One region of the Jejuibacter calystegiae genome, then DNA from elsewhere that is predicted to be linked to it. Evidence: predicted binding sites of a transcription regulator. Region 1 holds the regulator's gene; the other holds the start of a gene.

Region 1 (23,426 bases):
AGCCTCAGTGTACGGTAATACCACGCTGACAGATAGCCTGTCAGTATCGCGCCCCTGGGGAAAATGCCCGGTGGTTATCCGGGCAAAAAGTGCTGCCTTTATTTCTTTGCCTTTTTCCCGGTGGGTTTCCCTGACCAGTAGCCTGCCAGCAGCGAACCTGAAAGGTTGTGCCATACCGAAAACAGCGCACCTGGCAGGGCGGCGAGCGGCGAGAAGTAAATCTTGCCCAGTGCGGCGGCCAGCCCGGAGTTCTGCATGCCCACCTCAATCGCCAGAGTGCGGCAGGTGGACTCATCAAAGCCGAACAGGCGTCCGCCCCAGTATCCTCCCAGCAGACCGATAGCGTTATGCAGGATCACCGCCAGAATGACTACCGGCCCGACGGTCGCAATATTGCCCGCCGATCCTGCAACCACCGCGCTGATAATGGCCAGAATGCAGAGCATCGAGAATGCGGGCAGCACCGGCTCCAGCCGTTTGACCAGACCCGGGAACAGATGATGCACCACCAGCCCCAGCGCGATGGGGATCACCACAATCTGCAGAATGCTGAGCAGCATGCCCATTACATCCACCTGAATATCGGCATCCACATACAGTCGGGTCAGCAGCGGGGTGGCAAATACGCCCACCAGCGTGGAGATGGCCGAGATAGTGACCGACAGCGCCACATCGCCCTTTGCCAAATAGATCATCACGTTAGAGGCCGTTCCGCTGGCGACGCTGCCGACCAGCACCATCCCTGCAGCCAGATCGGGCGGCATACGGAACAGCATCGCCAGCAGCCAGGCGGCCAGCGGCATCAGCAGATAGTGCAGAAAAATACCGGCCGCCACCGGTGCCGGGCGCGACAGTACGCGCTTAAAATCGTCCAGCTTCAGGTGTACGCCCATACCGAACATAATCAGCATTAACAGCGTGCTGACCCAGGGACCGATGGGGGTAAAGGTGGCGGGCGTGGCATAAGCCAGCAGTGAGAGCAGCAGTGCCCAGAGCGGGAACAGCCGGGTGATGGTCGCGAGCATAGCGAGTGTCCTTGCAAAGTTGCATTGTGTTGTGTCGTTGTGGTTATAAAAAAGCCGGGTCGTGCCCGGCTCCTCAGTATAATTTTTTTTCTCTTCCGGGAAATGCCTTATTCGGTCGGGTTCAGATTGACCTGGAAGCCGCCTTCCGGGCGGTTGCGCCAGCGGGCGTCCAGCCCGTGCAGGCGGGCGATGCGTTTCACTATGGATAGCCCCAGGCCGCTGCCGTTTTCCTGCGAGCCGGGCGGGCGGAAGAAACGCTCGCCCAGGCGCGACAGATGGCTGGGCATCACGCCGGGACCGTTATCCGTCACGCTTATCCCATTGTGACGCAGCGTAATTTCCACCGTGCCCTGCTCCGGGGTATAACGCAGGGCATTGTTGACCAGATTGGCGAGCAGCATCTTCAGCAGCAGCCGGTTGCCTTTTATGGGCTGCGGTGGCGATTCTACGATAAGGTTAAGCGTAATTTCCTTATGCTGCGCCACCGGTTGAGATTCAACCACCACTTCGTCAGCCAGCTCCCGCCAGTCGAGGTGTGTGGTATCACTCATCAGAGAAGCGGTGGCGTCCAGCCGGGACAGCGCCAGTAGCTGATCGACCAGTCGGGAAGTCCTGTCGATCCCGACGATCAGGTTATTCAGCGCCCGATCCCGGGTGGTGCGATCCTCTTGTGCCAGTAACGCTACCTCGCTCTGAATACGCAGTGCGGTCAGCGGGCTACGCAGTTCGTGGGCGGCATCGGCGGTAAACTGTCGTTCATGCTCCAGCATGCCGCTGACCCGGACAAACAGCGCATTCAGGGCGCTGACCAGCGGGCGCGCTTCTTTGGGTACGCTGGTCTCTTCCAGCGGCGTGGCATCGTCGGGGCTACGGCCGGTGAGCGCCTGAGCTGTCCGGCGCAGCGACATCAGTTCCCGGCGTACGATCCACACCGTCAGCGCCATCATCAGCGGCAGCCCCAGCAGCCAGGGCCAGAGCTGGCCGGTGACGATATCGCTGACCAGATCGTCGCGGTAGTCGCGCTCCTGGCCGACGGCAATGGTGTAGCGTTCATCCGGTGTGGTGATGTAGAGAATGCGCCACTTTTCGTCGTCGTCGCCCTCCAGCCGTTTGTTGATAAAACCGCTGCGTTTGCTGTAGCCGAAATCATTGCCATGATCGTTGTCGCTAAGCAGCAGTTCACCGCGCTCGTTAAAGATGGCGAACCCCAGTGCGTCGTCGTCCTGCTCGCCGGCATCGCCGTCGCCAATCAGATTGCGGGTTTTGGGCAGGGAGCGATCCTGAATTTCATCAACGGTCAGTTCGCTCAGGTTGGCCGACGCCAGTCGCTTGGCAAACAGTAACTGCTGGGTATCGAAGACTTCATCAATAGCCGAGCGGGTCTGAATTCTGGCTGCGATGCTGGCGGCACCCCAGATCAGAGTGGCAATCAGCAAAATATAGATCAGCAGGCGGCTGCTCAGGCTGAGATTTTTCATGTCCCGGCCCCCAGGTAGTAACCCAGCCCGCGTTCGGTGCGGATAAAATCATTGCCGAGCTTACGGCGCAGATGGTGGATATGCACTTCAATGGCGTTACTGCCCACGTCGTGCTCCCAGCTATAGAGTTTTTCCTCCAGTAACTGGCGCGACATCACGCGCTTTTTATTTAGCAGCAGCAGTTCCAGCAGCGCCTGTTCCCGCACGGTCAGGACGATAGGTTCGCCGTGGCAGGTGGCGATGCGGGTATGGGGATCGAAAGTGACATGGCGATGGCTGAGCAGCGGCGTGCTGCGGGCGTGGCTGCGGCGGATAAGCGCGTGCAGACGTGCTACCAGTTCCGATAGCGCAAAAGGTTTGCCCATATAGTCGTCGGCGCCAGCGTTAAGCCCCTGCAGGCGCTGCTCCAGGGCATCGCGGGCGGTCAGAATCAGCACTGGCGTATCCAGTTGCTGTCGGCGCCACCAGCTCAGAATATCCATGCCATCGATACCGGGAAGCCCGAGATCGAGCACCACCGCATCAAAGGGGGCCCGGAGTAGCGCTCGCTTTCCCTGTTCCCCTTCGTAAAACCAGTCCACGCAGAAGCCGCACTGCTCCAGCCCGTTTTTAATTCCATCGCCGATCAGGCGATCGTCTTCCAGCAATAATATTCTCATTCCATGACCCGATGTTTCACCGCTGCGACCGTCGATGTGGTGCCGTTGTCGGTAACATATTGATAACGTTAACTGCTACCGGCCTCCGGATCCAATGTTTTAAACCATGGACAGGATTAAAAAGAAGCCGTCTTAAGAGACACTTAAGATGCGACCGGGTAGGAGCCCGGCCGCGGGGGATTATTCGAACAGGTTACTGTGCAGCATTTCCACGGCGCGGTTGGCTTCGCTGCCCGGTACCAGGAAACAGAGATTATGGCTGGACGCGCCGTAGCAAATCATCCGGATATTGAACGGCTCCAGGGCGCCGAACACCTCTTTACCGACGCCAACGGAGCGACAGAGCTCGTTGCCAATCAGCGCAATCAGCGCCTGATCTTCTTCCACTTCGACCCGACACAGTGAAGAGAGCTCGGTCAGCAGCGCGGAGGTCAGCAGGGTATCGCCGGTCGAGGTGGAGCCGGTGGTATCCAGCGTCAGGGCCACGCTGACCTCGGAGGTGGTGATCAGATCCACGGAGATGCTGTGGCGCGCCAGAATACTGAACACTTCGGCCAGAAAGCCGCGGGAGTGCAGCATATTCAGGCTGTGCAGCGTCAGCAGCGTCTGGCTGCGACGCAGCGCCAGCGCCCGGAACAGCGGCGGCGCGTCGGTCTTATTGCAGACCAGGGTACCGCCTGCTTTAGGCTCTTTGCTGGAGCCGACAAACACCGGAATGTCGTGACGTACAGCCGGAAGCAGGGTGGAGGGGTGGAGCACTTTGGCACCGAAGGTTGCCATCTCCGCCGCCTCTTCAAAAGAGATTTTATCGATGCGTTTTGCCGCCGGCACAATGCGCGGATCAGTGGTATAGATACCGGGCACATCGGTCCAGATATCGACGCGATCGGCCTGTAGCGCTTCGCCCAACAGGGCGGCGGTATAGTCGCTGCCGCCGCGGCCCAGGGTGGTGGTGCGCCCCTTTGATTCGCTGCCGATAAAGCCCTGGGTGACGATCAGCGATTCCGCCAGGCGCGGGGCCAGTTGTTGCTGCACCAGTTCGGCCAGCGCGGCCACGTCCGGTTCGGCGCGACCGAAGCGATCGCTGGTGCGCATCACTTTGCGCACGTCAAACCACTGGGCATCCACGCCGCGTTCACGCAGGATTTCGACGAAAAGCAGGGTAGACATCAGTTCCCCGTGGCTGACCAGTTCATCGGTTAGCGCAGGCGATGTGGCGAGGGAGGCGGCTTCGGCCAGAGTGGTAATATTTTCCAGCAGGCGGTCGATCTCTTCGCGAATGACATTCGGCTGGCGCAGGCGCTCCAGAATATCGAACTGAATTTTGCGAATAGCGTCGAGCTTAACGAAGCGCTCGGTCGCCTCCAGACCTTCAGCCAGGGCTACCAGCAGGTTGGTGACGCCCGCAGAGGCGGAGAGCACGACAACTCTTGCCTGGCTGTCGGAAAGGACCACGTCAACGCTGCGGTTCATGGCGTCAAAGTCGGCGACGCTGGTGCCGCCAAACTTGGCGACCACAATGGGAACTTCTTGAGTCATAAATACCTCGTGTCAGGGAAGCGAAATCGGTAAACCCTGGTACAAGGGGGAGCGGAAAACGGGGCAGACGTAGAGACGTGGCATGGTCAGAACTACGGTTCACCCAGAAGCCCTCCACCTTGCGAAGCAACCTGTGGGTGCTTCGGGGTGACAACCCAGGGGATTCAGCCCCTGTAGTCGAAAACCCGCGCTGCCGGACGTGGGCTCCCTCGGCGTCGCACCCCCTCCTGTATCTTCCTCGGATCGGCTCCTCGGATACATTACCTGGACGACGCACCTCTTCTGGCGCTTACGTAACATCACGTAAGTAGCGATTTAGATTTAACCTGTTATGCCGAAGCTGTCAATGACCGGAATTTGAAGATATTTCAGCTTTCGACGACAGCGATGCGCTTTTTCCCGTGCCTGCGCCGTTTTTGCTACCGGGTTGTTCCACCAGTGCGATAAGCGTGCAGGGCAGCGGCGGCGAACTTTTGCCGTTCAGTGGCATCGGGCTTCCGTCTTCACGCAGGGCAAAAAGCGGGATAATGCCGCGATGTTTTTCCAGATACTCCAGCCAGCCGAAGTTGGCATTAAGGCGGGTTGCTTTGATTACCGCACCTTTTGACAGCAGGCCGCTCAGGCGACTCCAGGTGACCTCTTCGCTAAACAGCCGCTCATTACGGCGAAAACGGGCGCTTTCGCTACTGCTGCTGCGCCCCTTCAGCGCCGAGCCGGAACGAATGGCCCACACCCGTTCATCGCCAAACAGGTGGCTGAAGTGATAGACCGCCAGTGCATTCTGGTGACGGTTGGGCGACAGAGCCAGTACCTGAGCGGTACCGCTCAGATCAAGGTAGTTCTCCGCATGTTCGGACCAGGCATTGCCGTAGTAGGCCGGTAACCCTTCCATTCGGGCCTGACGGTAATATTCCCAGCTGTTATCGGTGACCAGCACGGGAATATCCTGTTTGATGAGCGCCTTTGCCAGCATACGGGCAACGGCATTGGCGCCGATAATCATGACGCCTTTCGGTTTGCTCTGCTGTACCCGCAGCAGTCGCGCCAGCCAGGCACTGGTCAGACTTTGCAGCACTACGGTGCCAATAATGATGGCGAAGACCACCGTTACCAGACGATCGGCTCCCTGGTAACCGTTACGCTGTAAGGTCAGAGCGAACAGCGAACCCACCGCAGCGGCAACGATACCGCGCGGCGCTATCCAGCACAGCAGCATTCGGTCTCGCCAGGGTAGGGTGGAACCCAGCGTTGACGCTATAATACAAAGCGGGCGGGCGATAAACTGCACCACCAGCAACAGCCCCAGTAGCGGCCAACCCATTTCTTTGATGGCCAGCAGGTCAAGGCGCGAAGCGAGGATCACAAACAGCGCTGAGATCAGCAGGGCAGAGAGCTCTTCTTTAAACGCCAGAATATCGCTGATATCCAGATCGCGCATATTGGCAAGCCAGATGCCCATCACTGTGACCGCCAGTAGCCCTGATTCATCCGCCAGCGCATTGGAGACGCCGAAGGTGAGCAGCACAATCGCCAGCACCCCGAAGTTTTGCAGATAGCCCGGGATCCATACGCGCTTCAGGGCGGTGCCCAGCAGCCAGCCGAACAGCGCCCCGGCGGCCAGGCCTACGCCCACCGTCCATGCCAGCGTACCCGGCAGGTGCAGCAGCGATCCCGCCGCCTGTCGCAGGGTAATAAATTCAAACACCAGCAGGGTAAAGATGGCGCCCACGGGGTCGATCACGATCCCTTCCCAGCGCAGCACCTGGTTGATGGCGGCATTCGGGCGCACTACCCGCATCAGCGGTGCGATAACGGTGGGGCCGGTCACGACCGTAACGGCGCCCACCAGCGCCGCCAGTTCCGGCGGCAGATTCAAAATCCACCAGCAGGCCAGGCTCACGACGCAAAAGGTCACCAGCATGCCGACGCTGACCAGATTACGTACCACGCCCCCCAGACCGCGGATTTCATCGAAGCGCAGGGTGAGCGCGCCTTCAAACAGGATGATGGCAACCGATAGCGAAACCAGCGGAAACAGCAGATCGCCGAACAGATGATCCGGCTGTAGTACGTGGCTAACCGGGCCAAGCAGTATCCCCATGACCAGCAATGGCAGTATTGCGGGCAACCTTGTCAGCCAGGCCAGCCACTGGGCGGCCAGCGAGGCGATAGCGATAACCACCAGCAAAAGGGGGGCAGATAGTTCCATAAATTGACTCTTCCTCAGGAGGGACTTTTTTAAAAATAGTCGATTGTTGTGCAATCGCGGCGGGCAAGTATAGTTGGGCCGGTTAACGAAAAACACCTGCCGGTTTTATGGCATAAAATCATCACAATTCGCTGAAGCAGGCGCTACAATTGACCCCAGTCACAATTCTCAAATCAGAAGAGTATTGCTATGAAAAACATCAATCCTACGCAGACTGCCGCCTGGAAGGCGCTGGAACAGCATTTTAATGAGATGAAAGAGGTCGAAATTAGCGAGCTTTTCGCTAAGGATTCGAACCGTTTTGGCAAGTTTTCGGCAACCTTTGATGACCTGATGCTGGTGGACTACTCCAAAAACCGCATTACCGAAGAGACGCTGAACAAGCTGCTGGCGCTGGCCGAAGAGAGCGACCTGGCCGGTGCCATCAAGTCGATGTTCGCCGGTGAGAAGATTAACCGCACCGAAGATCGCGCCGTTCTGCATGTGGCGCTGCGTAACCGGAGCAATACCCCGATCCTGGTGGACGGCAAGGATGTGATGCCGGAAGTAAACGCGGTACTGGAGAAAATGAAGAAATTCTCCGACTCCGTGATCGGCGGCGAGTGGAAAGGTTATACCGGCAAAGCCATCACCGATGTGGTCAACATCGGTATCGGCGGATCCGACCTTGGCCCCTATATGGTAACCGAGGCGCTGCGCCCCTATAAAAACCACCTGAACATGCACTTTGTCTCTAACGTGGACGGCACCCATATCGCCGAAGTGCTGAAGCGGGTTAATCCGGAAACCACACTGTTCCTGGTGGCCTCCAAAACCTTCACCACCCAGGAAACCATGACCAATGCCCACAGCGCCCGCGACTGGTTCCTGAAGAGCGCTGGCGATGAAAAGCACGTAGCGAAACACTTTGCCGCGCTGTCCACCAACGCGAAGGCGGTAGGCGAGTTTGGCATCGATACCGCCAATATGTTTGAATTCTGGGACTGGGTCGGCGGCCGTTATTCTCTGTGGTCCGCTATTGGTCTGTCTATTGTGCTTTCCGTTGGCTATGACAACTTCGTGCAGCTGCTTTCCGGTGCTCACGCTATGGATAAGCACTTCTCTACCACGCCAGCGGAGAAAAACCTGCCGGTACTGCTGGCGCTGATCGGCATCTGGTATAACAATTTCTTTGGCACCGAAACGGAAGCGATTCTGCCTTACGACCAGTATATGCACCGCTTCGCGGCCTATTTCCAGCAGGGTAATATGGAGTCCAACGGTAAGTACGTTGACCGTACCGGTAAGCCGGTGGATTATCAGACCGGGCCGATCATCTGGGGTGAGCCGGGCACCAACGGTCAGCATGCGTTCTACCAGTTGATTCACCAGGGTACCAAACTGGTTCCCTGCGACTTTATCGCACCAGCCATCAGCCATAACCCGCTTTCGGATCATCATCCGAAACTGCTCTCTAACTTCTTTGCTCAGACTGAAGCGCTGGCGTTCGGTAAATCCCGCGAAGTTGTGGAGCAGGAGTTCCGCGATCAGGGTAAAGATCCGTCTCAGTTGGATCACGTGGTGCCGTTCAAGGTATTTGAAGGCAACCGCCCGACCAACTCTATACTGCTGCGTGAAATCACACCGTTCAGCCTGGGGGCGTTGATTGCCCTCTATGAGCATAAGATCTTCACCCAGGGGGCGATCCTCAATATCTTCACCTTTGACCAGTGGGGCGTAGAGCTTGGCAAACAGCTGGCTAACCGCATTCTGCCGGAACTGTCTGATGGCGGTGAGGTGAGCAGCCACGACAGCTCCACCAATGGTCTGATTAACCGTTATAAAGCCTGGCGCGGTTAATTGCCTATTGAGGACGGTCTTAATAGCGACTGTCCTGCCCGGAATATCCTGGGTGATATATTTTAATTATGCCGGCTGTGCGCCGGCATTTTTTTATCGGAGAAATCCAGTTGTTTGCATATATAAGGAGAGCTTGCTCTCTCAGGTTAATCCTAAAATCGCCGAAGGCCGGATGGTTATTCCGGTTTATTTCTTGATGCACTCCCCTTATCATAACCATTGAATTCTTGTTATTTTATTGATTTTAAAGAAATAAATATAATATTTGTAATTGTATTATCTATATTCCCGCTATTAATCCTAAAACCTCTTCGTTATTTCCCTCAGCCGGAAACAGGTCTCGCTTATTGTGTATACTCGGGAACGCCTGAAACTCTTTTCAGGTAAATCTCCATTCATTCAATGAAGGGAAATTGTTATGAAGAAAGTCCTTTATGGCGCAATGGCCGTACTGGCGCTGGCGTCTGCTGGTACCGCTACTGCTGGTCCTTTGACCAGTGGCGAAGCGGCTGGCGGTGCAGCGAACTCCGTTTCTGTGGGGAGTTCAACAGCGACCGGGTCTAGCGCAGTAGGGTCTGTGGTAGGGACTGCGCTTGCCGCAGTTGGGGGCAGTGATGGCGCCAATACTGGCACTACCACCACCACCTCTACCTCCACAACCACTACGACCAGCACCACCCCTTAGTAATTTTTACTGAGGTTTTAACCATAACCACACTGCGGTGTGGTTATTTTGAATTCGGGGAAATGTCGTGCAGCGACTTGCTATTGTGATGATGTGCCTGTTACTGCAGGCCTGTTCTAACACCTCTCCTGTTTCGTCACTCTGGAACCGCTTTTTTGGCACTGACGGGGTGCAACTCAGCGACGATGAGATCCAGAACATGCCCTACGCCAGCCAGTATGTCCGGCTGAATGACGGGCCGCAGATCTTTGTGGTTCTGGCGTTTTCAGAAAACGGGCAACACAAGTGGGTCACCCAGGACCATGCGACCCTGGTGACGCAGCACGATCGCCTGGTGAAAACCGTGGGGTTGGGCGACAACCTGGTGGAAGTCACTAACCTGCAACAGGATCCGCTGGCGAAAGTGAACCAGATTGTTGACGGCGCCAGTTGGACGCGACAGGCCAGCTGGACGGAACACCAGCAGGTACGCAACGCTACGCTGCGCTCCACTTTCCACTGGGACGGCAAGGACTCACTGGAGGTGGGCAGCGACGTCACGCCGGTTCGCATACTGGATGAAAAAGTGACCACTGACGCCGGTAGCTGGCATAACCGCTACTGGGTGGATGAAGAGGGCTATATCCGTAAAACGAAGCAGTACCTCGGGCCCGGCTACTACCCGATTACCACCATTCTGTTGAAGGCGGCGAAATAATGACAACAAAGCTAATTCTCGCTTCGCTGATGCTGGCCTTTGCCGGTGGCGCCTGTGCCGCCGGCACCATTACCGTTTATCCAGGGAATTCAGCGCCTCCGTTAACCGTGACCGGTGCCGAACGTCTTGCCGATCTGGTGACGCAGCCCACGTTGGCGCATAGCTGGTGGCCGGGCACCGTGATTAGCGAACGTCAGTCAACGGCGGTGGCCGAACAACAGCACCAGAAACTGCTGGCGCGGCTGGCGGCCCTTGCCGCCGATCGCGGTGGCGACGAAGGCGCGGCCATTAACGGTCTGCGTACCCAGCTCCAGGCTATCCGGGTCACCGGACGCCAGCTGGTTAACCTCGATCCGGATCGGGTGCGGGTGAATCCTGAAAGTAATCCGCCATTGCTGGGGGAATATTCGCTATGGGTCGGCCAGAAGCCCACCACTGTGACGGTGATGGGGCTGGTAAGCGCGCCAGGCAAGAAGACGTTTGCTCCAGGCCGCTCAGTGGATGAATACCTTGATGATGTCAGCACGCTCAGCGGCGGCGATCGCAGTTATGCCTGGGTGGTTTACCCCGACGGCAAAACGGTGAAAGCGCCGGTGGCTTACTGGAACAAGCGCCACGTTGAACCTATGCCCGGCAGCATTATCTTCGTCGGCTTTGCCGATCATATCTTCTCCTCCGCCTGGGATGGCCTGAATGAGCAGATTCTCCACTCTCTGACCCATCGGATACCGGATTGATGAAGAAACGTTACCTCTACAGTTTACTGGCGCTGGCTGTCTCTTCCGCCTGCCAGGCGGAGAGCTACCCGGCGCCCATCGGCCCGTCCCAGTCCGACTTCGGCGGCGTGGGCCTGTTACAGACGCCCACCGCGCGTATGGCGCGCGATGGGGAGTTCAGCGTTAACTATCGCGACAACGATCAGTACCGCTTCTATTCGGCTTCGGTGCAGTTAATGCCCTGGCTGGAAACAACCCTGCGCTACACCGATGTTCGTACCCGTAAGTACAGTAATGTGGACTCTTTCTCTGGCGATCAGACCTATAAGGATAAGTCGTTTGATGTGAAGCTGCGCCTGTGGGAAGAGGGCTACTGGACACCGCAGGTGGCGGTGGGTATCCGGGATCTGGGCGGTACCGGCCTGTTCGACAGCGAATACCTGGTGGCCAGTAAGGCCTGGGGGCCGTTCGACTTCTCGCTGGGGATCGGCTGGGGCTATCTGGGGACTGCCGGCAACGTTACTAACCCGTTCTGTAGCTACAGCGATAAATACTGCTATCGCGATAACAGCAACAAGAAGGCGGGTTCGTTCGAATTTGGCGATATGTTCCACGGCCCGGCGTCGATATTCGGCGGTATCGAATACCAGACGCCCTGGCAGCCGCTGCGCCTGAAGCTGGAGTATGAAGGCAATGATTACAGCGGCGATTATGCCGGACGGCTTGAGCAGCGCAGCAACTTTAACGTGGGCGCCATCTATCGGGTCACCGACTGGGCCGATGTCAACGTCAGCTATGAGCGTGGCAATACCTTTATGTTCGGCTTCACGCTGCGCACCAACTTTAACGATCTTAAATCTCACTACGCCGATAACCGTAAGCCGGAATACCGGCCGCAGCCTCAGGATAAGATCCTACAGCACAGCGTGGTGGGTAATCAGCTGACCCAGTTGAAATACAATGCCGGTCTGACTAATCCGCAGATTCAGACCAAAGGGGATACCCTTTATGTCACCGGCGATCAGGTGAAATACCGTGACTCGCGTGAGGGTATCGATCGCGCTAACCGCATTGTGATGAATGACCTGCCGGAAGGGATAAACAAGATCCGCGTAACGGAAAGCCGGGTCGCTATGCCGCAGGTGACCACCGAAACCGACGTTGATAGCCTGCGTCATCATCTGGAAGGAGAGCCGCTGGGCCACGAAACACCGCTGGCTCAGCGCCGGGTGGATCCGGTGGTGCCAGACAGCACCGAACAGGGCTGGTATCTGGACAAACCACGCTTTAGTTATTCGATCGATCCGGTTCTGAGTCAGTCCTTCGGCGGCGCGGAAAGCTTCTATATGTACCAGTTGGGTATCAGGGGCTCCGCCGATCTGTGGCTGACAGACCACCTGCTGACCAGTGGTAGCCTGTTCGCCAATATCAAGAACAACTACGACAAATTTAACTACACCAGTCCTCCGAGCGACACGCATTTGCCGCGGGTGCGTACTCACGTGCGTGAATACGTTCAGAACGATGTCTATGTGAACGATCTACAGGCCAACTACTTCCAGTATCTGGGCAAAGGCTGGTACGGACAGGCCTATGCCGGTTATCTGGAAACTATGTTCGGTGGCGCAGGCGCCGAGGTACTGTACCGTCCGCTCGACAGCAACTGGGCGGTGGGGCTGAACGCCAACTACGTGAAGCAGCGTGACTGGCGTAGCTCTCAGGATATGATGAAGTTCACCGACTACAGCGTGAAGACCGGGCACCTGACCGCTTACTGGACACCGCCGTTTGCCGATGGCGTACTGGTGAAAGCCAGCGTGGGCCAGTACCTGGCGGGCGACAAGGGGGGAACCCTGGATATCTCTAAGCACTTCGACAGCGGCATCGTGGTGGGTGGCTACGCCACTATCACCAATGTCTCGTCCGAAGAGTATGGGGAAGGGGAGTTCACCAAAGGGGTCTATGTCTCCGTTCCGTTGGATCTCTTCTCGTCGGGTGCGACCCGCAGCCGTGCCCTGGTGGGCTGGCAGCCGCTTACCCGCGATGGTGGCCAGATGCTGGGCCGCAAGTTCGAGCTTTACAGCATGACCAGCGACCGCAATATCAACTTCCGATAAGCGTTCTGGCCATCACCGCCGCCTCCCATCAGGGGGGCGGTTTTTTTTGCGGGTAAAAGTGTGAAAACCGCGTTAAATAAAGTAGATCTGGATCACGTTTTTCCCTTATAAAGGAGCCAGTATCCTGATATGAATAAGGGGAATAACATGTCGTTGCCATCTCGCTCTCCGGCGGAGTGGATCGCTTATGGATTACAGTCAGTGCTGAATCTGGGGCTACTGAGCCTGGGACTGATTTTGATGGTGTTTCTGGGGAAAGAGACGCTGCACCTGACCTATGTGCTGTTTATTAATAGCGAACAGGTGACCAAATATCAGCTGGTGGAAGGGCTACTGGTCTGGTTTCTCTATTTTGAATTTATCGCGCTGATTGTGAAGTACTTTCAGTCTGGTTATCACTTTCCGCTGCGCTACTTCGTCTACATTGGCATTACTGCCATCGTGCGACTCATTATTATTTCCCACGAGACGCCCGAAGAGGTACTGGTCTATTCCGGTGCGCTCCTGCTGCTGGTGGTCACGCTGTGGTTATGTAACACCAGCCTCCTGAAGCGCGAATAATCGCGTCTTGTTGACGGCCCTGCCTGGGCCGTCACTTTATTCGTGTGTTACACCTTTGTTGCTATTAAGATCGCTGGAATATGCTTTGCCCCACACGAGCCGCGGGTTCTGCGTTACAATGCCTTCAGAATTTTTTCCGGAGAAGGTGTTATGTCCCATCCCGCGCTGGCGCAGCTGCGCGAACTCCACTACTTTCAGGATATTCCTGCTTTAAGCCACGCACTGAGCGACTGGCTGCTGCTGGAAGATTCCATGACGAAACGCTTTGAGCAATACTGCCACAGGGTCAGCGTGGATATACTGCGCGAAGCCTTTGTTGATGCCGGAGAGCTGATGCCCGGGGAAGCGGCGCTACTGCCGGACGAAGAGCGCTTCTGGCTACGTGAGATTTTGCTGTGCGGCGATGGCGAACCCTGGCTTGCTGGCCGGACGCTGGTGCCGCAGTCAACGCTGAATGGCCCGGAGCTGGCGCTGCGCCAGTTGGGAACTACCCCGTTAGGGCGTTATCTGTTTTCATCATCGACCCTGACGCGCGATTTTATTGAAACCGGACGTAGTGCAGAGCTGTGGGGGCGCCGTTCCCGTCTCCGGCTCTCAGGAAAACCGCTGTTGTTGACCGAGCTTTTCCTTCCTGCGTCGCCGCTGTATCGAGAGGAATAAAAAATGGAGTGGACTCTGAAGCAGAATAAGCTGCTGGCGTATCACCGATTGATGCGCACTGATAAGCCCATAGGCGCGCTGTTGCTGCTCTGGCCGACGCTGTGGGCGCTGTGGATGGCAACCCCGGGCGCGCCGCCGTTAACGATACTGCTGGTTTTTGTGGCGGGCGTCTGGTTGATGCGTGCCGCGGGCTGTGTGGTGAATGACTACGCGGACCGCAAGTTCGATGGTCATGTGAAGCGTACAGCGAATCGTCCCCTGCCCAGCGGCGCGGTGAGTGAAAAAGAGGCCCGTATTCTGTTTGGGGTGCTGGTGCTGCTCTCCTTCCTGCTGGTGCTGACTCTGAACAGCATGACGATCCTGCTGTCGGTGGCCGGGCTGGCGCTGGCATGGGTTTACCCCTTTATGAAGCGCTACACCCATCTGCCCCAGGTGGTGCTGGGCGCAGCTTTCGGCTGGGCGATACCGATGGCTTTCTCCGCCGTTAGTGAAAGCGTGCCGATCTCCTGCTGGCTGATGTTCCTGGCGAATATTCTCTGGGCCGTGGCCTACGATACCGAGTACGCCATGGTGGATCGCGATGACGATTTGAAGATTGGCGTTAAGTCTACGGCGATTCTGTTTGGCCGCTATGACAAACTGATTATTGGTCTGTTGCAATCTGGCGTGGTGGCGATCATGATACTGCTTGGCGTGCTGAATGGCCTTGGCGGCCTGTGGTATGCATCGATTGCCATTGCCGCCGGGTTGTTTGTCTGGCAGCAGAAGATGATAGCGAACCGAGATCGCGATGCCTGCTTCCGGGCCTTTATGAACAACAACTATGTTGGCCTGGCGCTGTTTATCGGTCTGGTGCTGAGCTATCTGCATTTCTGATTATTGAGTGCATAAAAAAGCCGGTCGGTGTAACACCTGACCGGCTTTTTTCATTTTTACGGCGCGTTATTCAGCCTGTTCCGTTGCTTCTTCTTTGGCCTCGATACCGCCATTCTGCGAGGTGGCGCTCTCAATGGTCAGGCGCACATCGGAGGTCAGCAGTTCGGCCAGCAGTTGGTAAACCTGCAGCGCTCGTTCAGATTCAGCGTCGCCGCTGTCGCTGATATAGCCTTCATCGCGCAGGGTCAGCACCAGAGTAGAGAAGACCGCCTTATCGAAGAATTCCGGCGCATTGATACCATGCAGAACCGACAGGCGCTGTGCCAGAGTGCGACTCTCTTTTTCCAGAGTGCCGCGGTTAATGCCCGGGTTGGCACCCAGCAGCCAGAAGGTGATGGCATAACGCTGAATGGTCTCGCGCACGCCTGCCGCCAGCAGTTGCAGGGTACGGGAGCGCAGCGGGTTCACCTGTAGCGTATCGCCGTTAATCAGGATCAGCCCCTGGCGTTGTAGTTCGTCCAGTAGCGCGTCGATCTCCGCGGGCAGCGCCTCTTTTTCCCAACGCAGGAATAACTCGCTCTTCAGCATCGGGTAGAGCAGCGTCACCTGCTCCAGTAGCGCACTGCGGGTCAGATGACGGCGTTGGGTAATCATCATGGCCAGCAGCGATGGCAGCACCAGCATATGCATCAGGTTATTGCGGTAGTAGGTCATCAGTACCGCCTGCTCGCGCGGTAGAATGATGATGTCGCCGATCGTATCTTTTTCCACTTCGAACTTGTTCATCTGTAGCGCGTGATTGATCAGTTCATCGGCGGTGACTTTCGGCGCCGTCGCGTCCGGCGAATAGGGGACGTTACGCATAATATCCAGATAGCAGTTCAGCTGTTCGGTTAGCTGTTCGCGGGTCAGAGAGCGCTGACGTGACGCCAGTAGCGCGGTACAGCACAGATTCATGGCGTTTGCCGCGCCGGCGTTGTTAATGCGCACCATCAGATCTGCGGCGATAGCGTTGACTGACGGCGTCAGCCAGGCCGGGCGTACCGCTTCGATGGGATCGATATCGTCACGCCATTCCGGCACGTTCTGGTTCAGCCAGTTGTTCAGCGGAATCGGCTCGCCGAAGTTAACGTAACCCTGACCCAGATTACGCAACCTGCTTAAGCCGCGTACCATCTGAGTGAAGCTCTCTTTCTCTTTGGTGGCACCGCGCAGCTCTTTCGCATAGGTGCCCACTTCCATGACATGTTCGTAGCCAATGTAGATGGGAACCAGCGTGATGGGGCGGGTACCGCCGCGCAGCATCGCCTGAATGGTCATCGACAGGGTACCGGTTTTCGGATCCAGCAGCCGTCCGGTACGCGAACGTCCGCCTTCCACAAAGTACTCTACCGAGTAACCGCGGCTGAACAACTCACCCAGATATTCGCGGAATACGGTGGAATAGAGCTTATTGCCCCGGAAGGTACGGCGGATGAAGAATGCGCCCAGGCGGCGGAAAATCGGGCCCGCTGGCCAGAAGTTAAGGTTGATACCAGCAGCGATATGCGGTGGTACCAGCCCCTGGTGGTAGAGCACGTAAGAGAGCAGCAGATAGTCCATATGGCTGCGGTGGCAGGGGACATAGACCAGTTCGTGGCCCTCGTGGGCCAGTTGACGAATGCGCTCGGCGTTATGGACGTTGATGCCCTGATAGAGCCGGTTCCAGGTAAAACCCAGTACGCGATCGGTTACGCGGATAGCTTCGTAAGAGAAGTTAGCCGCTATCTCTTCCATCAGGGCTACGGCGTTCTGTTGGGCCTTTTCATGGGAGATCTTTTTGGTACGCGCTTCGTCTTCTACCGCCCGGGCAATGGCCCTCGAGGACAGCAGCTTATTAAACAGATCCTGACGGGCCGGCAGACGTGGCCCTACGGCCGCCAGACGCAGACGCGAGAAGTGCATTCTGGCGATACGCAGCAGCTTCTGGGCGATACGCTTGTCCGTACCATGTTCGGTAGCCATACGGCGCAGAGAAACCGGTGGCGAGAAGCGCACAAAGCTGTCGCGGCCCAGCCAGATCACGGCGAAGAATTTTTGAATACCGTTCAGATTGCGCAGCGGCGGGTTGGCTTCCCCTTTCTCTTTGCCCGGCGCACGGCCGAACATCACAGAGACGGGTACCATCTGAACGTCAAGATTCGGATTACTGCGGTGTAGATCCAGATAGTTATGGAATAGTTTGATGGACTCTTGTTTAGGCGTGTAATAGGTGAAGACGCGGGGACCGTCGTGCGCGAACACATAGCGCGGCAGGACGACGCCGTCCACTTCCAGCGGCTCCATGGGGTCCGGCAGATCGTGGGCCAGACAGCGCGCACGCAGCGTCAACAAGTCTGCCTTCGAGTTATAGGGCAGAACGTACATAATCGGACGCGAAGTATCCAGGCCAAGTTCGGCGCAGGGATCCGCCGGAATTGACTTGCTCTTTACCAGAATACTTAATGGTAAATTAAGGAGCTTGTATAAAAATCGGGACCAGCCTGACATAAATGATGTAAAGCCTCTGGTTAATCATGCAAATGCGCCGTCAGAATACCAGAAACGGCACGGAAATTCTGCGGCACCACTATTAATCGAAGCGCGCTGGCGTTGACGCTGATTTTCGTCATACTGCCTGCTGCATTCGGTCTGGCTTCGTTAATCGGCTCGGGCGCGCCCTTGCCGCTTTGATGCAACTGAACTATTTAGAGTGTGTTTTTTGAAAAGGTTTCCATTACATGGCGAATAATACCACTGGTTTTACCCGTATCATCAAAGCTGCCGGCTATTCCTGGAAAGGTCTGAGCGCGGCGTGGCGTAACGAAGCGGCCTTCCGCCAGGAAGGGGTCGCCGCGGTTATTGCCATTATAGTGGCCTGCTGGCTGGATGTTGACGCCATGACGCGCGTGCTGCTGATTGGCTCCGTCATGCTGGTCACGATCGTCGAAATTCTGAATAGCGCCATCGAAGCCGTTGTTGACCGGATCGGCAGCGATTATCACGAACTTTCCGGTCGCGCGAAAGATATGGGCTCCGCCGCCGTGCTGTTAGCGATTATCGTCGCGCTTTTCACCTGGGTCACGCTACTCTGGTCGCATTTGCGGTAAAGCTTCAGGAAACGGATAAAACGCTGACTTTTTACCACGTTGTGGTTCCAAAATCGCCTTCTGCTGTATATACTCACAGCATAACTGTATATACACCCAGGGGGCGGAATGAAAGCGTTAACGGCCAGGCAACAAGAGGTTTTTGATCTCATCAGGGAGCATATCAGCCAGACGGGAATGCCGCCCACCCGTGCGGAAATCGCGCAGCGACTGGGCTTCCGTTCGCCTAATGCCGCAGAAGAACACCTGAAGGCTCTGGCGCGCAAAGGGGTTCTCGAAATCGTCTCTGGCGCTTCACGCGGTATCCGACTGCTGCATGAAGAAGAAGAGGGGCTGCCGCTGGTTGGGCGCGTTGCCGCGGGTGAGCCGCTGCTGGCCCAGCAGCATATTGAAGGCCACTATCAGGTCGACCCTTCCCTGTTTAAACCGAGTGCGGACTTCCTGCTGCGAGTGAGCGGTATGTCGATGAAAGATATCGGCATTATGGATGGTGACCTGCTGGCGGTACATAAGACTCAGGAGGCGCGCAACGGTCAGGTCATCGTGGCTCGCATTGAAGATGAAGTCACGGTTAAACGCCTGAAGAAGCAGGGCAACACGGTGCAACTGCTGCCGGAAAACAGCGAGTTTGAACCTATTGTGGTCGATCTGCGCGAACAGAATTTTACTATTGAAGGGCTGGCCGTCGGGGTGATCCGCAACGGCGAATGGCTCTGAATTTATAAACGCATCCCCCTGCTGACGCGTCCGTTCCCGGGCGCGTCTCTGCTTTAACTCTCCTGACTGCATAACCGGATAATGGCCATGCCCCTTTTCCAAAAAACCGATAAAGCATTATGGCGGCTGGCGCTGCCGATGATTTTCTCTAACGTGACGGTACCGCTGCTGGGGCTGGTGGATACTGCGGTCATTGGTCATCTCGACTCGCCGGATTATCTGGGCGGCGTTGCCGTTGGCGCTACGACGACCAGCTTTTTGTTTATGTTGCTGCTGTTCCTGCGGATGAGCACCACCGGCTTTGCGGCTCAGGCATGGGGCGCGAAAAATGCGCCGGCGCTGGCCAGATCGCTGGTTCAGCCGCTGATGCTGGCGTTGATTGCCGGTGTGCTGATCGTGGCGTTACGTACTCCGCTGATCGATTTGGCTTTGTACATTGTCGGCGGCAGCGAGCAGGTTCTGTATCAGGCGCAGCGCTTCCTGGCCATTCGCTGGCTGAGCGCTCCGGCAACGCTCGCCAATCTGGTACTGCTGGGTTGGCTGCTGGGTGTCCAGTACGCCCGGGCACCGGTTATTCTGCTGGTGGTGGGTAACCTGCTGAATATTTCGCTGGATCTCTGGTTTGTGGTGGGCCTGCATATGAACGTGCAGGGGGCGGCGCTGGCGACGGTCATTGCCGAATATGCGACGCTGCTTATCGGGCTGGTGATGGTGTGGCGGGTACTGCGGCTACGTGGCATTTCGATGGATATGCTGAAGCAGGCCTGGCGCGGCAATATTCGCCGCCTGCTGGCTTTGAACCGCGACATTATGCTGCGTTCCCTGCTGCTTCAGCTCTGTTTTGCCGGTATTACCATTTGCGGTGCGCGCCTCGGTAGCGAAATCGTGGCGATTAACGCGGTATTGATGACCATGCTGACCTTCACCGCCTATGCGCTGGATGGTTTTGCTTATGCGGTAGAGGCCCACTCCGGCCAGGCCTTTGGCGCGCGCAGCACCGGGCAGTTGTTGAGCGTATGGCGAGCCGCCTGCCGCCAGGCGGGTCTGGTGGCGCTCTGCTTCGCGGCGATCTACGCCCTGGCGGGGGCGCAGATCGTAGCCCTGTTAACCTCAATCCCCGAACTTCAGGCTCAGGCGGATCGCTATCTGCTATGGCAGGCGGTGCTGCCGCTGGTTGGCGTCTGGTGTTATCTGCTGGATGGCATGTTTGTGGGGGCCACCCGCGGCGCGGAAATGCGTAACAGCATGGCGGTTGCCGCGCTGGGATTCGGACTGACGCTACTGACGCTGCCCTGGCTGGGCAACCATGGCTTGTGGCTGGCTCTGACGGTATTTCTGGGGCTGCGTGGCCTCTCCCTGGGCTGGATCTGGCGCCGTCACTGGCGTAACGACACCTGGTTTAAGGTGCCGGGCCACCAGTGAGCCTGTAAGGCTATACTTAATGGGTGAGTAAAGCTAAATCCGGCGCAGGAGGTACGCGATGCTCAGAGACGAAATCGAAGGCGGCTGCCGGCGTCTGGTGGGTAGAGTCCGCGAAGCCTGGGGCAGGATGACCGACGATGACGGCGCCATTGCCAGCGGCCGTCATGAGCGGCTGATTGGCAGGCTTCAGCAACGCTATGGCTACGCCAGAGCCCAGGCAGAAAAAGAGGTGACCCAGTGGGAAAAGCGTAACGATTACCGCTGGTAGCAGGGCGTGGGCGCGGTTTAGCGCCCGCGTTTTTTCACGGCGACGCTGTGATCGTGCTGGCAGATTTCGCGGTTGCGGCAGGCTTCCACTTCGGCGCAGGGCGCGCACAGACCGTGTGCTTCGATCACATTGTGGTGTAGAGCAAAGCCGTTACCGGCCGCCAGCTTGTGCATTATCTCCTCCACACCTTCCGCACTCTCCTCTTTCACCGAACCGCAGCGATCGCAGATAAACATGGCGGAAGTGTGCATAGGCTCATCAAAGTGATGGCACAGCACATAGCTGTTAGTGGACTCAACTTTGTGTACAAACCCCTGCTCCAGAAGAAAATCCAGCGCCCGGTATACGGTAGGGGGCTTGGCCTGGGGTTCGCTGGCCTTCAGCAGATCGAGCAGATCGTAGGCGCTAATGGAGCTATCCTGCAGCGTCATCAGACGCAGTACTTCAAGGCGCTGAGGCGTCAGGCGCACGTTGCGCTGCTGGCACAGTTTCTCTGCACGCGCCAGCACATCTTGCGGTGTCGTCATATCCATCAGTCTGCCTCGTTATCTCGGAATCTTGCCCAATTTTATCATGAACCCGCTAAAACGCCGATATCCTGAACGCAGTCGTCACCTGGAGTGTGATACGGCGCGGCAGTCAGGTGTTAAGGCGGGGGATTACGCACCTTAATAGAGAAGTGTTATTGCATGATGAAATGCATTTTTATCATATATATTTCTGTAAATAAGATCTGATTCCTGGCGATATATCGCATATTGTGATTTTGATAGCATTATTTACTGCTTGCTCTTTGACCGGAATCAGGCGGATGACTACCTTGATTAAGGGCATTTTTTATTCACCCGTCATGATTCTTATAAAGAGGGAAGTAAGAATGTTACATAAGCATGAGTCCGTCCTGCATCTCACCTGCCTGAGTCAGGTTTCCGTCGCCCAACTGGCACCCACATTCGCCACGCTGCCTGCCACGGCTCACGCCGATGGTCAGTACCGGCTGCGACGCTATTCCGTTGTTCGATTCCGCCACGGAGAGGTGGAAGAAGTTGATAAGCATGATTTTGTTCAGTCCAGCGATATTAACCGCTTTCAGGGCAATGTGGTGCGCCGCTTTGAACCGCTGGAGTCCACCACGCTGAAAAGCGACGGTCTGCGTGAGGTTTGCCGACTGTTTGTGGAAAGTAACGGGTTGCCAGACGGACAGGAGATTGAGATCCACCAGATGCGTGTTACCGCGATCTACGATGAAACCCAGGTGGCGCCGGAAGGGATCCATCAGGACGGGTTTGATCATATCGCGCTGGTGGCGATCGATCGTGAAAATATCGTCGGCGGTGACGTCATGCTGTACAGCAACAACCATGAGGCGCCATTCTTCCGCAAGGTGCTGGAAAATGGTGAAGTAGCCATGCTGGCCGACCATACGTTATGGCATAACGCCAGCCCAATCCGGGCCGTCAGGCAGGGTGAGGAGGGGCATATGGATGTTTTCGTACTCACGGCCAGGGAGCAGCCCAATGAACTTCACGCCTGAAGCGGTACGCGTGCAGTTTGGCGCACTTTCCGCCCCGGAAGTATCGCCGCCGCCGGTATTTCTTGATGGCCCCGGCGGCACTCAGGTGCCGGTATCGGTGCTGGAGGCGATGGCGGGTTACCTGGGGCGCAACAATGCCAACCTGGGGGGGCACTATTTCTCCAGCCGCAAAACGGAAGCCCTGGTACGCCGCGCCCGGGAATCGGTACAGACGCTGCTGAATGCTTACGCGCCGGACAACATCGTGTTTGGCGCCAGCATGACGGCGCTGACCTTCCATCTTAGCCGTATTATCAGCCGTGAGTGGCAACCTGGCGATGAGATTATCGTCACCGCGCTGGATCACTATGCCAATGTTTCCAGTTGGCAGCAGGCGGCGGACGATCGTCAGGTGGTTGTTCGCCAGGTGCCGGTTAACGAACCAGAATGCACGCTGGATGTGGAGCGTATCTGCGAGCAGATTGTTCCCGCCACCCGACTGGTGGCGGTATGCCTTGCTTCCAATACCACTGGCAGTATTGTCGATGTGCGGCGCATCGTAGAGGCAGCGCATAAGGTCGGGGCCATGGTTTACGTGGATGCCGTGCATTATACGCCCCATCACCTGCCGGATGTGCAGGCGTTGGGCTGTGATTTTCTGGTCTGCTCCGCCTATAAATTTTGTGGCCCGCACGTTGGCATGGCGTATATTGCGCCGCGCTGGTTACAGGCACTGCGGCCTTATAAGGTGGCGCCAGCGACCGATATTGGTCCCGGGCGTTTTGAAACCGGCACTCTGAGCTTTGAAGGGCTGGCAGGCGTGGTGGCCGCTATTGAGTACCTGGCCCAGTGGGGAACGGAAGAAGCACCGTTGCGCCAGCGTTTGCAGGAGAGCTATGCCTGCTATCAGCATCATGAACAGGCGCTGAGCGAATATTTTCTGGCGCGTCTGCAGGCAGTAAACGGCGTACGTCTGTACGGCATTAACAGTGGTGATGCCCGACTCAGAACGCCTACTTTCGCGCTGACCTTTGAAGGATGGTCGCCAGAGCGGATCGCCAGAGGCTTGGGGGATGAAAATATCTGCGTGGGGAACGGTCACTTCTATGCTCAGGGGCTTATCCGGCAACTGGAGCTCGCAGAGCGCGGCGGCGTAGTGCGTATTGGGTTGATGCACTACAACACCCGCAGCGATATCGACAGCCTGTTTGAAGCGCTGCGACGGGTGGTGAGGTAATCGTCCATTTAGTATACAGGCTGCTATTTTATGGGCCTGTATTTTTGGGCCATGAAGAAACCAGTCCATCGATATGCTCA
Region 2 (7,690 bases), 1.6 Mb from region 1:
TGCGTACACACTGGATGACCTAAAGCTGGTGATCCGCTGGGTGGTGAGCGAGTGGAAGCGCCGCGGAGACACATACGCGAAACCGGCCAATATCTGCCGCGTTAACAGGTTTGACGGTTACCTGGCTGACGCTACCGCCTGGGCTACTGCGGAAGCTGCCATTCCCGCCGAGGATGTGATCGCCGGTTACAACGAAATCCTGGGCGATGTTCTGCCCGTTGCTGAACTGGACGACGGCCGCCGCCGGATGATTCGACACATCCAAGCGCACATGCTGACCCAGAGTATCCCAGCGTTCTTGGGTTACTTCGAGAAATTTCGCGATACGGCGCCAGAGTTCTATTTTGGTGGCCCTGAGCGCGACGGGTGGCGTGCCAGCTTCGACTACCTGATGAAGCCTGAGACGCTGAGGAAAACACGGGAGAATGCGCTGTGAGTCCGCAGGATCTGGAAAGCTTTGTGTTGAGTGGATTGCTCAACGGCGGCGCCACGCCGGACGCCTTCGACGTTATCGCCACTACTCCGGAAGAGGCGTTTTCTGTCGGTTTCTACCGCCGCACTTTTGCCGAGATAAAAAAACAGGCGCTGGCCGACGGTCTGATCGACATGATGATGGTTAGCGAAGCGCTGGGCGGTAACAGCTTGGCGGATATCGCGGAGTTGATGCGCGTCCCGGGCACAGTAGCGAACCTGGGCGGCTATGCCAAAAAAATGGTGAAGGCATGGCGCGGCCGACAGATCGAACAGCTCCTGCAGGATGGCGCCGACGCTATCCGCCGGGCATCGAATCAGGCGCAGCGGGACCTGGCGATTGAAACGTCGATTACCCGTTTGCTGGATCTCACAGCCGATAGCGGCAACGTTCAGCCTGTACACATTCAGGACATACTCCCGCGGTACATGGATACAATCCAGAAGCGCCTGGAGGGCAACGCGGAGACCCGGAACATCCTGAGCGGCATTGAAGAGCTGGACGCAGAGACCGGAGGATTTAACAAACAGGATCTGATCGTCGTCGCCGGTCGACCGGGCATGGGTAAAACCGAATTTGCGCTGAAAATCGTGGATGGCGTCACCGGTACCGGCGGCGGCGCCCTGGTGTTCAGCCTGGAGATGCCGCAGCTGCAGGTCGCGGAACGTTCCCTGGCTGGCGCTGGCGGCCTCTCCGTTACGAAACTGCGTAACCCCATCCAGATGCACGATGAAGACTGGGGGCGGCTAAGCAGCGCGCTCAGCCACATGAACGAGCGCGATGTATGGATCGTCGATGCTACAGACATGACCGTAGAGCAGATCCGGGCCATCGCTGAGACGCATAAGCGCCGCTACCCGCGCCTGGCGATGATTATGGTGGATTATCTGGGGCTGATTAAGAAGCCGCGCGCAGAGCGTAACGACCTGGCAGTGGCCCACATATCCCGCAGTTTAAAAACCATGGCTATGCGTTTGCATACTCCCGTTTTCGCGCTCAGCCAGCTATCTCGCGCGGTGGATTCCCGACCGGCGGGCAGCCGTCGCCCGGTAATGTCGGATCTGCGTGATTCCGGCTCTATCGAGCAGGATGCCGATAGCATACTCCTGCTGTACCGCGATGAAGTTTATAACCCCGACAGCCCTGCCGCCGGTGTGGCAGAGGTGATTATCGGTAAGTCGCGTTTCAGTGCGGCGGGAAAAGTGATTTACCAGCAGTTCAAAAACGGCCACTTCATGCCGATCGACCAGGCCGTGGCCCAGGAAAAAGCCCGTATGCAAAGCGCTGCACAGCAGCCGCCGAAGCAACGAGAACGGCGTTACAGCACCGAGAAATTTTAATCAGCGCCTGACCAGCGCTTTAACCAAAGAGGAAAGACCAATGACCAATGAAATCACCATCGATGATGGTTGCGACTACACCTCCCTGATCGTCTGGCGGATGAACGCTGGCGCCCGCGCGCGTAGTGGTGCCGGTTTCGTTATGCCGCCAGTTCCCCAGCAGGTGGTTCCGCCACTGTGCAAAAAAACAGTAACCCGGTCATCAAAACCCAAACCCACAAAACGCCGCTCAACGGATACGACCCCGGCCGATGTTCTGGTTTCCGTTATGTTCGGCAAGACACTGACATACCGCGGCATCCTGGCAGCGCTGGCGAAGCAGCACCCGGAATGCAGCCTGACTCTGCGACAGCTCCAGATGCGGGTTTTCTCAATGATTGAATCTCGCTACGTCGGGATCACTCGGCACGACGATATGCCGGTTACCCACTACACGCTGTACAGCATAGATCCACGTTTCTACACGCTGTCAGCGGCGCAGAAGAGGTAACGCTATGGCCGGGCAATCGGATTACCTCCCGCCCGGTCTGCCGTTCAATCGTGCCAAATGGCCGCAGGAATGCCAGTTGAAAGAGCATTACGACATGCGCGCATGCGCCTTAGTCCGCCAGCTCTTTGATAAGCAGATAACCCGCGGCGCCATCCTGGCGCAGATTGACCGCACGCCGGAGACATACCGGGAGTTTTTTAGAGATCGACTGAATTACTGGAGAGGGGAGAGGGAAAAATGCCTGATTTTCGCGGAATAGAAATGATGAGCGATGTGGCGCATAACAACGCGCTACTGAGATGCCGTGAGGCGTTTATATCAGCGTGCAAATCTGTTGGCATAGAGTGCGAGGTGGTGTGATATGGCTAAATCATCTGATGTACATGACCTGTTAACCGCGTACCAGAAACAGGCGCGGAAAGTCCCTGCAAAGGGTGTTTATGCCTCAAGGCAACGCCAGGCTGAGGTGCAGGCGGCGCACACGCGCAAGATAATGCGAAAGCGTCGGCGGTCAGTCGGCAAGTCAAACAAGCTCGGCTGTCGTTTTACGGCGGAAATGCGCGTAGCTCTGATTTGCGATATGAATTTCTGGGCGCTGATATGCCGCTCTAATCGTAATCAGGTGGCTAATAAAGATGGCGAGGCGGTGTGATGTCTGATTCATTATCTCATGACGAATTATGCCTGATAGCCTGGCGCTTTCTTCAGAATAACGGATTCAAAGTCGCATTTCATGACCGGTTTCGGGCATGGACGCCCTACGGAGAGCAGGCGGATGCCATTGGTTTCAGAAATGGCGCATCGTGTCTTATCGAGGCGAAATGCTCACGCTCTGATTTGTCTGCTGACAGAAAGAAACAATTCAGAATTGACCCTGAAAAAGGAATGGGCGACTGGCGTTTTTTTATTAGCGAGCCAGGGATTGTAAATATTGATGATTTACCCCCCGGGTGGGGTTTGCTCCATGTTGTCAAAGGACGGGTAAAAAAGGTTCACGGCTGGCCGGGTAATGGCCTCTGGGTTAACAGAGAGAGCAAGCCGTTCAGGGCAAATAAACAAGCGGAATGCGATTACATGTTTAGTGCATTACGCCGCATGGATTTGCGCGGACATTTAACGGAAATTTATGACGGCGTTATTAACGGGGAGGCCGAACAGTGAGCATTAGCAAAGAGTGGCTGAAAAGCAAAATTATTGAAATTGAATCAACACGCGACGAAATACCATTCGGAATCGATGATGAAGATTCAGACACGCTAGCAGTGCTAAAGCAAGCTCTGGCAGACAGAGAAGAACTGGAGCGGCTGCGGGCGCAGGAGCCTATAGCGTGGACAGATGAGCAAGAGTTGCGCGACCTGGCAAAGCACAAATGCGCATATCTGTTCACCGTAGATCGTGAGAATCCGTATCACGACCCACGGCGTCAGATAACGCTCTACGCAGAGCCTAAGCCGCTGGCGGCATCATGCATCACCAGCGTCGCCCGTGCCGCGTTGGATTATATCGACGCGCTGCCGGATGAAGTAGTGGCCACGCTGCCAGTAATGCCCGGTTTTGATCGGGATTGGGCCGAAGATGCGCTATCCGGCAACTCTCCGGAAATCCCGGATGGTTGGATTCCGTGCAGTGAGCGGATGCCAGATCCAAATACGTACGTCCTGGTCTGTAACGGTGTGTGGGTTGGTATGGGTAAATATAACGATGCAGAGTATTTTGAGAATTGCGAACGCTGGCAGGACGAGCACGGAGAATTTATAGAATTGATTCACCACCCAGTAACTCATTGGCAATTACTGCCCACCGCGCCGGAGGTTAAGTGATGGGAAAATCAGCAGCAGAGCGCAAGGCCGCGCAGCGTGCACGGCAAGCCAGCGAAGGCCAGCGCAAAATAGAACTGCATCTGGATGCCCAGAAACTGGAAATGCTGGAGCGGAACCGCGCCGCCCGGCGCCCAGGTCGGGAACCGTACGACGCCGCGGAGTATATCGCAATGCTGATACGTCAGGACGATGCACGGGCACGAATGCATATTCGATCGATCAGCCGCAAGCGCTGTGGCCGGTGTGGCGACCCATTACCCGTCAGCGAATGTCTGCTGGACAGTGAAAGCCAGTGCTGGGTAAATCGTGGTTGGCATGAGATAAAACTCAAGCTGTGACATGTCACATAGAACGAAAGCCGCCTAACGGCGGTTTTCTTTTATAAACATATACTTAAAAATTAATTACGCTGTGCCTTTCGCATAAAATGCTCTTAAAAGTTTGCATCATCGGTTAGCTGGGAGTATATATACTGTATGAATGTACAGTTACCCGAAAGGAGGGACTATGCGCATTGAAGTGATGATCGACAGGTCTAAGAAGCTCCCGAATGGTGCTATACCTGCCCTGGAACAAGAGCTAAAACGCCGACTGGATTCCCGCTACGATGAAACCTGCTCTTTGACAATACGCCGCGTCGGATCTGATGGGCTATTCGTATTTGGTGCAAACGACGACACCAAAAAAGATATCGAGGAGCTGCTCCAGGAGACCTGGGAAAGCGCCGACGACTGGTTTTTTTAACCACACCTGATTTTTAATGATTTATATAACGCCGAACGGCTGCAGGAAGCGCAGCCGGGTAGGTGTATTTGTATCCACGGCCAGAGGGGGTAAAACAGTGGCGGAATATTCAGATGTTATTGACTATTTACCCCGGGATGGCCGTGTAGTCGTGCAATGTAAGGACGGTGCGATCATAAATGTCAGGCGGGTTTATCCCGATGAGCACATAGCATCATTTAACGCATTGATTGAACTGGCAAAACTGGCTGGATATTCTGTTGTATCGCCAGACGGCAATAAGCTATAATTAATCAGCTGGCCTGAACAACCAGCTTTTAATTCTGAACAATTGCTGCGCTAACGGGGGAACCAATGGCGCAGTATTCTTTTATCAAATCGCAGGGCGGGATATTAGTCCCCGCGACTCCTGACGCACAGGAGTTTATTGAAACTAAGGTGCGGATGGGCGATGTCATTTATGCCGATTTCAAGAAAGCGCGGAATGCGGCATTCCATCGCAAATTCTTCTCTTTGCTGGGGCTGGGCTTCCATTACTGGACGCCGGGCGGCGGTGCTATTTCTCCGGCGGATAAGCTGCTGGTTAACGGCTTCGTTAAGTGGATCGCATACCACACCGGGTATGAAGGGGTACTGGATGAGCTGGCGACCCAGTATCTTGATGATGCCGCTCAGAAGCGCGCCGGTAATATCAGCGCCGTAAAATCGTTTGAGGCGTTCCGCGCCTGGGCGACTATCCAGGCTGGGTTCTATATTCAGCATCGGATGCCGGATGGCAGCATACGCCAGGAGCCGAGATCGATCTCATTCGCAAAAATGGATGATGTCGAATTCTCCGAGCTCTATAAAGCCGTCCTCGATGTCCTCTGGAATTACATCCTTTACCGCACCTTCCCAACCCAGCAGGCAGCCGAGAACGCCGCCGCGCAGCTCATGAGTTACGCCGCATGAAGAGAGACCTCCGCAAAGCGGCGCGCGGCCGCGAATGTACTGTGCGCATTCCGGGAATTTGCTGTTTCAACCCGGATACCAGCGTGCTGGCGCATTACCGCATGTCAGATACCTGCGGCACAGGCTGCAAACCCAATGACCAGCAGGCGGCCATTGCCTGCAACTGCTGTCACGACGCCATAGACGGCAGGATTAAAACTGACTATTCCCGTGAGGAACTGCGCCTGATGCACGCAGAGGGTGTTTTCCGCACCCAGCAGATTTGGAGAGAGGAGGGGTTACTGTGAGCTATCAGCTGATTATGTGTGATCCGCCGTGGCAATACGGTAACACCATCAGTAACGGCGCCGCCGAAAATCATTATCAGACCATGACGCTTGCAGAGATGAAGCGGCTTCCGGTGTGGTCGCTGGCCGCTGCCGATTCCGTTCTGGCGATGTGGTACACCGGCACCCACGTAGAAGAGGCAATCGAACTGGCTGAAGCGTGGGGTTTTCGGATTCGCACAATGAAGGGGTTCACTTGGGTGAAGCTGAACCAGCGCGCCGGTGAACGGTTCGATAAGGCTTTGGCCGCTGGGGAACTGGTGGATTTTAACGATCTGCTGGATATGCTGAACGCAGAAACACGCATGAACGGCGGCAACCACACCCGCGCAAACACCGAGGACGTCTTGATCGCCACCCGCGGCGCCGGGGTGGAGCGCGCCAGCGCATCGGTTAAACAGGTGGTTTATTCCTGCCTGGGTGAACACAGCGAAAAACCGCGGGAAGTCCGCAACCGGCTAGAACAGCTTTACGGGGATGTGTCCCGCATCGAGCTATTTGCTCGCACCGAGTGGCCCGGGTGGGACCGCTGGGGAAATGAGTGCAACAGTAGCGTCGATCTGCGGGTCGGCGAAGCGATTAAAAGAGAGGTGTCCGCATGAAAATTGAATCATCCCTGAAGCACTTTCACCCGCAGAGTATGCACATAAGTGACGCAGCTAAAGGCACCTCACCGGACAGACTCACCGGCACCGATATCATGGCTGCACTGGGGGTGACCTGTTCCCGTGCCAGGGTCGGCCTGTCGATGTTTATGGGGAAGGCGGGGAGCCATACCGACGAACAGCGGGCCATTCAGGCGCTGGCCCGTCACGCAATAGACCACGCACCGAAGAATGTACGCAAAGCAGCTGGTGGGCGACTGGGTGAATGTGCGCTTATCCTGGCCCGCTTCGCATTCTCTGAGTATTCCCGTTCGGCGGCCACATCGTCGGATTGTCCTGATTGCCGGGGGGCTGGCGTTATCCGGACGGAAGGGGAGATTGTGAAGTATGCGGGTTATATCGGTATGGACGGAGAAGAGAAGATCAGCCCGGCGACCGCACAGGGGATTATCGAAAAGGTCTGTGTGACATGTCACGGGCGCGGGGTGATTTCTGCGCGCTGCCGGTGTGGTGGCTCCGGCCAGGTACTCGACAGGGAGGCGACTAAGACCCGGGGGGCGCCGGTGATAAAGGCGTGCGAGCGGTGCGGTGGGAAAGGTTTTAAATCAACCCCTTCTACAGCGGCCTACAAAGCAATTCTGAGCGTCGTTTCTGGTCTGCATGTCAGGACATGGACGCGCAACTGGAAGCCCTTCTACGAAGCACTGGTGGACTTATGCCATAAGGCAGAGCATAAGGCTGATGTCGAATTTCAGCAGGTGACCAGTTTTAGTGACGATGCGAGCAAAATTTAGCATTTTCACGACGAAAGACTTGATTTTGTCCGAAGTTGTCCTGTATGCTTCTAATCATGGATTCGTGTGTCTGAATGATGCACAACTCAGAAGCCCGCCTCCGAGCGGGTTTTTTCATATCAGGCGAGCGCATTACTGATTATCCGTT

Evidence for each region. The regulator LexA, encoded in region 1, represses DNA repair genes until DNA is damaged. The targets are predictions, from matches to a motif close to TNCTGTATGTACATACAGNA.
Region 2: the regulator LexA is predicted to act here: its motif matches at 4,593-4,612, upstream of FEM41_RS14760 (DinI-like family protein).

What each region holds. Positions count from the first base shown of each region.
Region 1 covers NZ_CP040428.1:1,552,462-1,575,887, forward strand. The annotation lists gene panS (ketopantoate/pantoate/pantothenate transporter PanS) at 99-1,025, opposite strand; gene qseC (quorum sensing histidine kinase QseC) at 1,133-2,503, opposite strand; gene FEM41_RS07160 (response regulator) at 2,500-3,162, opposite strand; gene lysC (lysine-sensitive aspartokinase 3) at 3,343-4,701, opposite strand; lysine riboswitch at 4,801-4,991, opposite strand; gene FEM41_RS07170 (cation:proton antiporter) at 5,045-6,910, opposite strand; gene pgi (glucose-6-phosphate isomerase) at 7,100-8,749, shown strand; gene yjbE (exopolysaccharide production protein YjbE) at 9,168-9,434, shown strand; gene FEM41_RS07185 (YjbF family lipoprotein) at 9,523-10,131, shown strand; gene FEM41_RS07190 (capsule biosynthesis GfcC family protein) at 10,131-10,868, shown strand; gene FEM41_RS07195 (YjbH domain-containing protein) at 10,868-12,964, shown strand; gene psiE (phosphate-starvation-inducible protein PsiE) at 13,112-13,525, shown strand; gene ubiC (chorismate lyase) at 13,676-14,185, shown strand; gene ubiA (4-hydroxybenzoate octaprenyltransferase) at 14,189-15,061, shown strand; gene plsB (glycerol-3-phosphate 1-O-acyltransferase PlsB) at 15,128-17,590, opposite strand; gene FEM41_RS07220 (diacylglycerol kinase) at 17,821-18,189, shown strand; gene lexA (transcriptional repressor LexA) at 18,298-18,906, shown strand; gene dinF (MATE family efflux transporter DinF) at 18,994-20,328, shown strand; gene FEM41_RS07235 (CsbD family protein) at 20,387-20,596, shown strand; gene zur (zinc uptake transcriptional repressor Zur) at 20,614-21,129, opposite strand; gene FEM41_RS07245 (2OG-Fe dioxygenase family protein) at 21,474-22,130, shown strand; gene FEM41_RS07250 (cysteine desulfurase-like protein) at 22,114-23,346, shown strand; gene FEM41_RS24740 (NYN domain-containing protein) at 23,375-23,426, opposite strand, start outside.
Region 2 covers NZ_CP040428.1:3,206,475-3,214,164, forward strand. The annotation lists gene FEM41_RS14720 (helix-turn-helix domain-containing protein) at 1-436, shown strand, start outside; gene FEM41_RS14725 (replicative DNA helicase) at 433-1,812, shown strand; gene FEM41_RS14730 (hypothetical protein) at 1,853-2,302, shown strand; gene FEM41_RS14735 (hypothetical protein) at 2,307-2,561, shown strand; gene FEM41_RS14740 (hypothetical protein) at 2,664-2,954, shown strand; gene FEM41_RS14745 (hypothetical protein) at 2,954-3,463, shown strand; gene FEM41_RS24925 (DUF551 domain-containing protein) at 3,460-4,122, shown strand; gene FEM41_RS14755 (hypothetical protein) at 4,122-4,460, shown strand; gene FEM41_RS14760 (DinI-like family protein) at 4,630-4,866, shown strand; gene FEM41_RS14770 (DUF1367 family protein) at 5,221-5,817, shown strand; gene FEM41_RS14775 (DUF1364 domain-containing protein) at 5,814-6,104, shown strand; gene FEM41_RS14780 (MT-A70 family methyltransferase) at 6,101-6,745, shown strand; gene FEM41_RS14785 (antitermination protein) at 6,742-7,542, shown strand.